One region of the Thalassorhabdus alkalitolerans genome, then DNA from elsewhere that is predicted to be linked to it. Evidence: riboswitches for the same ligand, from Rfam matches in the RefSeq annotation. Region 1 holds a riboswitch; each other region holds the start of a gene.
The links. A riboswitch is a leader RNA that binds a small molecule or an ion and turns the genes downstream of it on or off. The one in region 1 is predicted to bind S-adenosylmethionine.

Region 1 (3,992 bases):
GGGGCTTCAGGAAGAGCTTATGATGATGATGCCGGAAGAGCCTGGTGATGCTGCTTTGGAACAAGAGAAATATCTCCTTGGCAATGCGAAAAAGATCTTCCTCATGGTGGCAGGAAATGGAGCTCAAAAGTATGCTCAAGACTTGGAAAAAGAGCAAGAGCTTCTGATAAATGTTGCTGACATTGTAAGTGATATCTATGCCATGGAGTCTGTCATCCTCAGAACAGAAAAAGCAATCAATAAAAATGGCGAAAGCAAAGAGGGCAACAAGCTTTTGCTAACCCAAGTGTTCTGTCAGGAAGCGATGAACCGGATTGAAGCCAATGCAAAAGAATCTCTGGTTCACATGGAAGAAGGCGATACGCTTCGGTCCATGCTGGGCATTTTACGGAAGCTGGTTCGTCATACTCCAATCAATGTGGTAACGAAAAAGCGTGAAATTGCTGAGCGTGTACTCAAAGAAGAAAAATACGTTGTGTAACTTTGTTATTCAATTTGGGGTTTTATAACCTCAATATAATATATCTCCTTTCTTTGAAAGGTAATCTCCTCTCTGCTAAGTGAGGCAAAGAAGTCCCTATGGGGCTTCTTTGTCCATTTAACAAGCTTTTTACTTAGTTCTTTTCCAGGTTCCTACATACAAACTTACTTATTTCTCTTTCTTTCAAAAGATAGGATATAATAAAGAGGGATTTTATCAAAAAGGGGAGAAAGTAAAAATGAGCCTGACGTATTATGGGTATCCTTCATGCGGCACATGCCGAAAAGCAAAACGTTGGATAGAAGAGCATGGTATCGATTATAATGAGTACCATATCGTCGAAGATCCTCCCAGCCGTGACCGGATCAAGGAGCTCTATGAAAAGAGCGGACTTGAGCTTCGGAAGTTTTTTAATACGAGCGGCAAGAAATACCGTGAACTTGGCCTAAAGGATAAGGTGAAGACAGCGGGTGAGGACGAGCTTCTGGATATTCTGGCTTCAGACGGTATGCTCCTCAAACGCCCAATTGTAACCGACGGAACAAAGGTGTCAGTAGGGTTTAAAGAAGAGCAATTTGAGGAATTATGGAAGAGGTAATGCCTGCCAGGGCAGCCTGCTTTCAAAAAAGAAGTTGAAATGGAGGGATAATTATGAATCTGCCAAAAGAATTAAAGTATTCAGAGGAACATGAGTGGGTAAAAGAGGAAGACGGCAAAGTCCGCATTGGAATTACTGACTTCGCACAATCAGAGCTGGGAGACATCGTTTTTGTAGAGCTTCCGGAAGAGGGAGACGAAGTAGAAGCAGACGAGCCTTTTGGAAGCGTTGAATCTGTAAAAACCGTATCTGAATTGTATGCGCCAGTAAGCGGAAAAGTAGTAGAGGTGAACGAAGACCTTGACGATTCTCCTGAATTTGTTAATGATTCACCTTATGAAAAAGCATGGATGATTGTTGTTGAGCCATCCGACAAAAGTGAGCTTGACCAACTTATGTCAGCTGAAGAGTATGAGGAAATGGTTAGCGAAGACTAATCAACGGTACATAAGCACCCTGTAAAAGGGTGCTTTTTTAATTGGTGTCAGGCACCAAGACCTTGAAGTAACATAAATCAGGCCTAACCCCTTAGATAGAGGGGGAAATATATTACAATAGGCTGTGGTGCCAGGCACCTGACCCGGTAAAATAACCCACCTTGTCATTGTATTGACACTCTCTATTTCCCGTGCTAATATTCAATTTAGTGTTGAATATTGTAGAAAATAATTTAATGCTCTTATCAAGAGTGGTGGAGGGAAAGGCCCGTTGAAGCCCGGCAACCGTCAATGTGAGTTGATAAGGTGCCAATTCCTGCAATGCCCGCTGAGCGTTGCAAGATGAGAGAAAGGCGCATATACAGGACCTTTCTGCTCACTGATAAGCAGAAGGTTTTTTTCGTTTCTGCGGTGTTTGTTACTTAAAAGAAAATTAATAAAGAAGCTGCAGAAAGCTTCTTCATTTAAGGTGCACTTGGTTCCTGGAAATCAAGTGCTTATAACGGAAAGGGAACTAAGTTTCCAGATAAGTGAAATAGGATTTAAAATACCCAAGGGTGGTCTATATGATTACGTTAAAAAACTTAAAAAAGATTTTTAGTACAAAAAGTGGAACGGTCACTGCGGTTGACGGGGTCAACCTTACAATAGAAGAAGGCGAAATTTATGGTGTCATCGGGTACAGTGGAGCCGGCAAAAGTACATTGATTCGGATGCTTAATATGCTTGAGCGACCAAGTGAAGGCGAGGTTACTGTGGCCGGCAATAATATGTCCAACTTAAAAGGAAGGTCATTAAGAAAAGCCAGGCAGGAGATCAGCATGATATTCCAGCATTTCAATCTGCTTTGGTCCAGAACGGTTGCCGAAAATATTGCTTTTCCTTTAGAGATTGCCGGAACACCAAAAGAAGAAAGGCGGTCAAGAGTTAACGAACTTATTAAGCTAGTTGGCCTGGAGGGAAGAGGGGATGCCTATCCTTCTCAGCTTAGCGGGGGGCAAAAGCAAAGAGTAGGCATTGCCCGCGCTCTTGCGAACAACCCTAAAGTGCTATTGTGCGATGAGGCGACGTCCGCTCTTGATCCAAAGACAACAGATTCTATACTGGACTTACTAGTGGATATTAATCAAAAGCTTGGCCTGACCATTGTCCTGATTACCCATGAGATGCATGTCATTCGAAAAATCTGCCATCATGTAGCGGTTATGGAAGGTGGAAAAGTGGTAGAAGAGGGCCCTGTTCTTGATGTATTCCGCAATCCTAAGCAAGAGATGACCAAAGAATTTGTAAAACAAATTACTGAACCTGAAGAAACAATGGAAGCAATTTCTGAACTGTTAAAGGGAACAGAAGGCGGCCCCATCCTAAAGCTTACCTTTGTAGGTGATGATGCCGAACAGCCTTTGATGACTGAAATCATCCAGAAGTTCCAGGTGAGTGTCAATATTCTTCAAGGAAAGATTTCACAGACAAGGGAAGGGAGCTATGGCACATTGTTTGTCCGTCTGGATGGAACGGAAAGCAATTTGCAAAGTGCTCTTCAGTTTATTAAAGAGCAGCAAGTGGAGGCGGAGGTGTTAACTAATGATTGAGACTCTGTTTCCAAATGTACATTGGGAGCGGATGTGGGATGCTACCGTAGAAACGATTTATATGAGTCTTGTATCGGTAGCAGCTACGTTTGTTCTTGGTATTTTACTAGGACTTCTCCTTTACCTTACGGGCAAGGGGAACTTGTGGGAAAACAGGTTTGTAAACAGCATTATTGCGGGTTTTGTAAATTTATTCAGGTCTATTCCTTTCATTATATTAATTATCCTGCTGATCCCCCTGACAACCATTATAGTAGGGACAATGCTTGGGCCAAGCGCGGCCTTGCCGGCACTTATTATCGGGGCAGCACCATTTTACGCCCGTATGGTTGAAATTGGACTCCGTGAAGTTGACAAAGGTGTCATTGAAGCGGCTCAGTCTATGGGAGCAAATCAGCAGCAGATTATTTTCAAAGTTTTATTGCCTGAGTCCATGCCAGCATTGATTTCCGGTATTACAGTAACAGCTATAGCTTTAGTAAGCTATACCGCAATGGCTGGAGTAATTGGTGCAGGAGGACTGGGAGATTTAGCTTTCCGGGAGGGTTTCCAGCGGAATAATCCCGATGTTACCTTAGTGGCTACCATTGCCATCCTGATTATTGTATTTGTTCTACAATGGATTGGCGATCGGCTTACACATACAATTGATAAAAGATAAAGGAGGAGAAACGTACATGAAGTATTTATTGCATGTTTTATCTGTGTTTGCATTAGTACTTGTTCTGGCAGCCTGCGGCACAGCCGAGGAGGACGATACTGCAGGAGATGGTGAGGGAGACGGCACAGAGGTTGATGTAGAAGAAGCAGAAGAGGGCGTTGAAGAAGATGATACTGATGCTACAGAGGAAGAGGAGCAGGAGCTCACAATTGGAGCTTCGAAT
Region 2 (3,992 bases), on a different contig from region 1:
TTATTAATTTGTTTATTAAGTAACATAAGACTCCCAAACGTTCCCCCAATAAAAACAAATGGTAAAATGATCAATTTCTTCCCCTCCCTCTTCTACTTCCTATTATAATCACTGAATAATTTTGAAAAATCCCTTTTATTCAGCGTCCTGTTAAAAAAAACCACAATTTTCTTCTTCCTTCTCTTGAAAACATAGAGTAAAATAATTTTAAGCATAGCGGGGGAGTGAGGATCCTATGGATTTCTCAAGAGTAGGTAAAAAGATCTACGAACTACGAAAATATCAAAAAATGACACAAGCAGACCTAGCCAAAGGAATATGTACTCAAGCTCAAATCAGCAAAATAGAAAATGGAACAATAATCCCTTATTCAAATACTCTTTTTGAAATTGCTGAACGCCTGGGCACCGATATTTATTACTTTTTTGATGATCTGCGGTCTGACCGTCCCTATTATGCCGAAGAGGTGTTTTATCAGATCAGAGAACTTATTACCTCTCAGGATTATAAGGAAGTCAGGAATGTAATGGAACAAGAAAGAAACAATCCGCTTTTTCAGTCTGGGTCTAATCTTCAGTTCTTTTTGTGGCACAAAGGAATCTGTGCTTACCATGTAGATAAGGATCCAGCTAATGCCCTGTCATTGCTTCAGCAATCGTTACAGGTAGATGAAATGTCTGATTTTACAGAACGAAAAGGGGAAATATATAATAGTATAGCTGTTATTCTCAACCTTGAGGATAAGTGCGAAGAAGCTATTGCAATCTGTGAAAAAACCTTAAAGCAACTACAGGCGTTTCAAAGAATTAAAGATCCATCGATTCCAATCAGACTTTTGTACACATTATCTAAATCGCTTACAAAAGTAAAAGATTACGAAGAATCTATTTCTTGTTGTGAAGAAGGTATTACCTTATCCTTGCACGCACGAAGTCTTTATATACTTGGAGAACTTTATTATCAAAAAGGAAAAAACCTGGTATTACTCAATGATTACGACGAGGCTCTTTCCTGCTGCAACAACGCATTTGCAATTTTTAAAGCTACGAACCAGGATCATTTCAGGAGAATCGTTGAAAAAGAACAAGCTTTTCTCAGAGAAAAATTAAAATCTTATGATCAATAGTACTTCACCTTTAACCATGATATATGATCATGGTTTTTTTGAGCTTTCACATATGTTCCAGACACCTGCAGAATAAAGAGTCCGACAAAACCCTGGCAGGCACGGGCTTGGGGAATTGAATTATTGAATAAGCTGACTCATAGAAAAACAGGCTGCTGAGAAAGACTTCTCAACAGCCTGTTTATTTACTTACTCATATTGCTGGGCCATGGAAGACAACGCTTCTGCTTTATCGGTGTTTTCCCATGGAAGCTCGATATCAGTCCGTCCAAAGTGGCCGTAGGCAGCAGTCTGCTTATAAATAGGACGACGAAGGTCCATCATTTTAATAATTCCTGCCGGTCTCAGGTCAAAGTTTTCCCGCACCACTTTTACAAGTGTTTCTTCTGAAACCTTTCCTGTGCCAAACGTTTCGATTGAAATGGATACTGGCTGTGCTACTCCGATCGCGTAAGCAAGCTGCACTTCACATTTGTCTGCCAATTCTGCTGCAACGATGTTCTTTGCAACATAGCGGGCAGCGTAAGAAGCAGAGCGGTCGACCTTTGTAGGATCCTTACCGGAAAACGCACCGCCTCCGTGGCGGGCATACCCTCCATAAGTATCAACAATAATCTTACGGCCGGTCAAGCCAGCATCACCTTGGGGTCCGCCAATAACAAAACGGCCTGTAGGGTTAATAAAGTATTTCGTTTCTGCATCTAATAGTTCTGCAGGCACTACTGGCTCAATCACATGCTCCTTCAAATCGAGGTCAATCTGCTCAAGTGTCACATCCGCGTGATGCTGGGAAGAAATAACAATGGTATCCACTCTGACTGGCTTTCCATCTTCACCATATTCAACCGTTACCTGAGTCTTTCCGTCAGGACGTAAATATGGAAGAATTTCTTTTTTACGTACCTCCGTGAGACGGCGGGCAAGCTTATGAGAAAGTGAAATTGGCAAAGGCATAAGCTCTTTTGTTTCGTTATCTGCATAACCAAACATTAATCCTTGGTCTCCTGCCCCAATTGCCTCAATTTCTTCCTCTGTCATATTTCCTTCTCTTGCTTCAAGTGCTTTGTCCACACCCTGGGCTATATCAGCTGACTGCTCATCAATGGACGTTAAAACGGCACACGTTTCATAGTCAAAACCATACTTTGCCCTTGTATACCCAATGTTTTTTAACGTTTCTCTTGCAATTTTAGGGATATCGACATATGTAGATGTCGTAATTTCACCTGCCACCAGTACTAAGCCAGTGTTAACTGTTGTTTCGCATGCTACCCTTGCATTTGGATCTTCTTTTAAGATTTCATCCAGAATAGCGTCTGAGATCTGGTCACAAATTTTATCTGGATGTCCTTCTGTTACAGATTCTGAAGTGAAAAGTCTTTTTCCTTTTGCTTCCATCTAATTATATCCTCCTTTTCCGATTACGAATAATACGGCACTCATTCCCAGATGCGGCAAGTGTAAAAGGAGAAAGAAAAATCTAAACAAGGCGGCTATGGTCAGCACTCCTTATTTTCATACGATCTTATAAGACTGATCGTATAGCATAAAACCCTTTTCCTTGGCGAGGAAAAGGGTTTTGATCGTTTCACCTTTTTCGCCTCTTATCTTCCAAGACAAACTGTCTTGCCAGGTTAGCACCTTTCCCCCATTTCGCTGGGGTGGTTGCTGGGTTTCACAGGGCCTGTCCCTCCACCAACTCGGGATAAGAGTATCCGTTCGCGACATATCATAACGTAGTCACATTGCTATGTCAACTTAGAAACATCTATAAGCTGTTCTAAAGAAATACGTTACCTTTTTTTAAAATAGCATAACTTAATTCGATCTTTGCTGAATCGAGCAAGCACCGCCTTCGCATGTTTCATTCAGCATAGAATAACGATTTTTTGCAATCCATTTGTAGGATCTCCGGCCGGCTTTTAACATTCCGGGAGAATGCAGGAGTGCCCCAATAAGAGAAGTAGCAGGCATTAAGAGCATCATTCTTCGTACCGCTTCAAAACCTGTATACAGGTAAGTACCGTTAACAATAAAGTGAATCTCTTCTTGAATTTTTTGCTGCTGTAAAAATGGAAATTTCTCTTTCAATCCAGGTTCATGAATAGAAACCCAGTGCATTCGATTGAACCAATCCATACGTTCAAAGTATCTCTTTGTTTTTTTACACAAAGGACATAAACTGTCATAAAAGACGATGTAAGATTTATTTGACCAGCTGGCTGCCATAGCGTCCACCTTCCTCTACTTTTATAGTATGTTTCTACCTCCACAGCATCTAAAAATCACAGAAATCACTTTCCAAAAAGCACAATTAATTATAGGAAGTAAAAATATCGTTGTAGTGACATATTCCACAAAAGGTAAAAGGACTAACATAAGGTACATAAAACACAGTAGTCCATACTCTAATATTAAACCATCCCCTGAAGACCGCTTTTACTGGGCTTTTTTCCAAAAAAATCATAAACACACTTAAATTTTTAAAAATAGTATAGACTATATCTTTAAATGTGTTATACTAATTTCAACATAGAGGATAAAGGTTACTTTAATTTTAACTTTTTGGATAGAAAGGATTTTGCTGCCATGAATAATACCGTCTGCTTCACTACCGAATTAAAAAATGTGTTACACGGGGGAAATGTCCTTTATGATTTGCCTGTTTCTAAATTAGTAGAGAAATCTTTAATGAGGAACGAAGGGAAACTGACAGCTTCTGGAGCCCTTAGTGTAGATACCGGAAAATATACTGGCCGCTCTCCTAAAGATAAATATATTGTTGATGAGTCTCCTGCACGTGAAAAGGTGGACTGGGGTCCTGTCAACCAGCCTATTGATAAAGAAATTTTTTCTAATCTGTATA
Region 3 (3,992 bases), on a different contig from region 1:
TTCATCAATCAATGGATGTTCTTTCAGAAAAGCTGCTACCTTTTGAGCATTTTCCGTATGCTTTTCCATCCGCAGAGACAGTGTCTTCATGCCTCTCATTAACAGCCAGGCATCAAGAGGAGAAAGAATCGTTCCCATGCCATTATGAAAAGCTGCAATTTCTTCACAAAGCTTTTCTCCTTTTGCAACAATTAAGCCTGCGATGACATCATTATGGCCGCCTAAATACTTGGATGCACTGTGAATGACAATGTCGGCTCCTTTTTCAATAGGTCTTTGAAGCACTGGAGTATAAAAGGTGTTATCTACAATTAAAAGCAGGTTATTCTCTCTTGCAACAGCAGCAAGGCCTTCCAAATCAGCTTCCTGCATTAATGGATTTGTCGGCGTTTCGATAAATAAAGCTTTTGTATTTTCTGTTATTTTTTCTGAAAAAGATGCAAGGTTTCGAGGATCTCCGTATGTAAAGGTTAACCCCCACTTTTTCCACCCTTCTTCAAATAAACGATAGGTGCCGCCGTACAAGTCCTGGGATGCCAGGATCTCATCCCCGCTTTTAAATAGCGCTAGAACTGTTTGAACAGCTGCCATTCCGGAGCTTAACGCAAACCCCTTGTCTCCGCCCTCTAAATCTGCAATCGCCTTTTCAAGAAGTTCTCTTGTAGGATTTCCTGTCCTTGAATAGTCATAGCCGGTTGATTCTCCTATACCGCTGTGCCTGTATGCAGTTGAGAAGTAGACAGGTGCGCTTACTGTGCCTGTAGCCTCCTCGCTTCTATTCCCTATTTGTGCAAGTTTTGTTTCTAGGTTGTATCGAGACATTCTCTCCACTCCTTATGATGTAATCTGTTTTTCTTTATTTTCTAATTTTTTCAGAAAAAGGGCAGCCTAAGGTTTTTGCGACCTTTAACCCTCTTTACATTTGTTGGAAAAATGCATATGTACAAAATAAAGCCTTCTTCGGTTAAGAAGAAGGCAAGACAGTATCGAGACATGCTAGCTTCTTCTCATCTTGCAGGTTTATCACCACCTGCTGGAATTAGCACCTGACCAAAACTGGCTGGTTGCTGAGATTTCTTCGGGCCATTCCCTCCATCTCTCTAGATAAGAAAGCTTCCTATAATAAAGTTGTTATTGCTACACTACACGAAAAAACATGAAATTGCAACCTTTATTCCGGCGTAGCCTCTACATTAAGCTCCGTTTCATTCCCGCATACACATCGTTTAAACCCTGTTTCATATTCACCATCAGCTCGCTGGCGTCCTCGCAGAATATATTTTTCTCCGCATTTAGGACAGCGAATCACCACTCTGTATCGAGTTTCAGTAGTCAATACGATCACTCCTTATTCCGTTCTCTCATTCGCTTTTTTCACTTTTGTTAATGCAAACCACCACAAAAAAATCATAAAAGGGGCGATGCTCGTAAAAAGATATTGATTAATGGTTAATAGTATCAAATCAAAAAAACCGTGTAAAACAACAGGAATGATCAGGGCCAGGAAAAGCCATTTTTTTACATGGTCATTCACTTTAAAACGAGCAGATCCCAGGTAATACCCCATGACTACTCCAAACAATGCATGACTGCTCACAGGCAGAAAGGCTCGTCCGACAGCAAAGTCAATACCTGTTGCCATTAGATATAACACATTCTCGGCTGCTGCAAACCCTAAAGATAAAGAAACAGCGTAAACAATTCCATCGTACCTGTTTTTCAGTGTGCCAAAACGGTAAGCGATAAAATACAGCAGAAACCATTGAAAAAACTCTTCAAGGAAAGCGGCGTTAACGAATGCTTTGAACCAAGGTTCGGTAATTAAAGCCTCCCCTTCTAAAGCATATTGTATAACCATCACGGGGAAAACTAGCAGCACTCCTATAATAAAAGCTTTTATGACCTGCCCTATCATGTTTGAACCGTATTGATTGCGAAGATAAAAATATACAAGTAATGATATGGCAGGCGCAAGTGCTGCTGTAAAAAGTGTCACCACCGTCATAACCGTCCCCTCTGTTCATCTTCATGGTAACATGTTAGTTTTAAGGTTGAAAATTGTTTACCTTTTTTTGCAAACCAGCATCGTTAAAAAGACCGGAAACACAGGGTATATATTATTCTTATGTGAGGTGATCCTTTGAAAAAAATACTTATCATTCATACTGGCGGTACGATTGCCATGTCTGAAAATAAAGAAACGGGCATGGTCGTGCCAGAAGAAAAGAACCCTCTTCATTCTGTAAACGAAATGTTACAGGAGACAGTGAAGATAGAAACGGAAGATTACCTTCACCTTCCTTCTCCTCATATCACTCCCAGGCACATGCTGGGTCTTGCTGAAAAGATTAATGAAAAGATGAAAAATTCTCATTTCGACGGGGTCGTAATTACTCATGGAACAGATACACTGGAAGAAACCGCCTACTTATTAGACTTGCTCTTACATTTGGACCAGCCAGTTGTTATCACTGGAGCTATGCGTTCAAGCAATGAGCTTGGCGCTGATGGCCCTCATAACTTAATTTCAGCTGTAAGAACAGCAGCAAGTGACAAAGCAGCCAAAAAAGGGGTCATCGTCGTCTTTAATGATGAAATTCATACAGCTAAAAACGTAACAAAAACCCATTCAAGCAACATCGCCACCTTTCAAAGTCCTCAATACGGGGCCATAGGGATCTTAACAAAACGCGAAGTTTCTTTTCATCACATTCCAGCGCACCGGGAACACTTTCCAGTTACAAAGCTCTCTAAAAAGGTGCTGCTTGTAAAAGCATACGCCGGCATGGAAGAAAGTGTGATGGCTCATATAGCCTCTCATCCACTCGATGGTCTGGTGCTTGAAGCATTCGGGCAAGGGAATGTGCCGCCAGCTATTGTTCCTCCCTTGGAATCACTCATTGAAAAGAACATTCCAGTCGTACTGGTATCCAGAAGCTACAGCGGTATCGTCCAGGACACATACGGCTATGAGGGAGGGGGCAGGCAGCTGAAAGAAAAAGGAGTCATATTTACAAATGGATTAAATGGACAAAAAGCACGGCTTAAGCTGATGGCTGCTCTTGAGATGACTCAGGACCATGGAAAGCTCCAGGAAATATTTCTGCGCTGAAGTTCTTTAAATCAGGCTCTTTAAAAGGTGACATTGATTTTTTAAAATTATTCGATAATAGGTAATAACGCGAAGCTCCTTCGGTCCCTTGAGCCGCAGCTCCCCCAGGGTGGTTTTCCAGGGAGCCGCGGCAATTCACGTACTACAGAAGACACCGTGGATGCATGAAGGGACAGTAGAATGGATCTGGCACGCGGTCCTTTAGGCACAAGCGAGGGCCTTTAAGGAGAAATCAACAACAATGTACAAAACCACGATCTAAAAATGACAACCTTATGAAGGCTGTCACTTTACAACTGTATGTTATAGTCCCTTGTTCTCAGCCGCTCGTATATCGTTTCGGAGACAGCATCACCATGGAAACGCCCGTTTTCTATAAAAATCTCATTTGCATTGTTTCCTGCTGCAATCACACCCGCTATAAAGAGATTTCCCACATTCGTTTCCATTGTATCCTCGTCAAATACCGGGCGCCCTGTTTCCTTTTCAATTTCCACACCCATCTTGGTTAAAAAGCCGTGGTCAGGATGATACCCTGTCATCGCCAAAACAAAGTCTGCCTCAACAGTTTGTTGTTCACCATCAACGATAAAATGGACACTCTTTTCAGTAATTTCTTCAGGGACAGCATGGTAGTGCATCTTTATTTTATTGTGGCGGATCAAAGAAAGAAATTCAGGCAATATCCAAGGCTTTACATCTTCTGGCATCTCCCCGCCCCGATATAAAACTGTAACGTTTGCCCCTGCTTTTTCTAATTCAAGTGTGGCATCTACCGCTGAATTTTTCCCGCCGATAACGACCACATTTTTTTTGAAGAAAGGATGTGCTTCTTTAAAATAATGGAATACATGCTCGCTTTCTTCTCCCTTTATCCCTA

Region 2: linked by a shared signal. The riboswitch ahead of metK (methionine adenosyltransferase) and the one ahead of ACFPU1_RS00260 (methionine ABC transporter ATP-binding protein) in region 1 are both predicted to bind S-adenosylmethionine.
Region 3: linked by a shared signal. The riboswitch ahead of ACFPU1_RS15560 (methionine biosynthesis PLP-dependent protein) and the one ahead of ACFPU1_RS00260 (methionine ABC transporter ATP-binding protein) in region 1 are both predicted to bind S-adenosylmethionine.

What each region holds. Positions count from the first base shown of each region.
Region 1 is NZ_JBHSOZ010000002.1:37,373-41,364, reverse strand. It holds gene ACFPU1_RS00275 (acyl-CoA dehydrogenase family protein) at 1-481, shown strand, start outside; gene ACFPU1_RS00270 (arsenate reductase family protein) at 720-1,079, shown strand; gene gcvH (glycine cleavage system protein GcvH) at 1,133-1,516, shown strand; SAM riboswitch class I at 1,756-1,865, shown strand; gene ACFPU1_RS00260 (methionine ABC transporter ATP-binding protein) at 2,083-3,108, shown strand; gene ACFPU1_RS00255 (methionine ABC transporter permease) at 3,101-3,769, shown strand; gene ACFPU1_RS00250 (MetQ/NlpA family ABC transporter substrate-binding protein) at 3,786-3,992, shown strand, end outside.
Region 2 is NZ_JBHSOZ010000003.1:1,193,669-1,197,660, forward strand. It holds gene ACFPU1_RS08605 (hypothetical protein) at 1-74, opposite strand, end outside; gene ACFPU1_RS08610 (helix-turn-helix domain-containing protein) at 236-1,126, shown strand; gene metK (methionine adenosyltransferase) at 1,316-2,524, opposite strand; SAM riboswitch class I at 2,728-2,838, opposite strand; gene ACFPU1_RS08620 (thiol-disulfide oxidoreductase DCC family protein) at 2,945-3,355, opposite strand; gene pckA (phosphoenolpyruvate carboxykinase (ATP)) at 3,716-3,992, shown strand, end outside.
Region 3 is NZ_JBHSOZ010000010.1:109,772-113,763, reverse strand. It holds gene ACFPU1_RS15560 (methionine biosynthesis PLP-dependent protein) at 1-822, opposite strand, end outside; SAM riboswitch class I at 1,005-1,111, opposite strand; gene ACFPU1_RS15555 (hypothetical protein) at 1,172-1,336, opposite strand; gene prsW (glutamic-type intramembrane protease PrsW) at 1,349-2,005, opposite strand; gene ACFPU1_RS15545 (asparaginase) at 2,141-3,112, shown strand; gene ACFPU1_RS15540 (YpdA family putative bacillithiol disulfide reductase) at 3,403-3,992, opposite strand, start outside.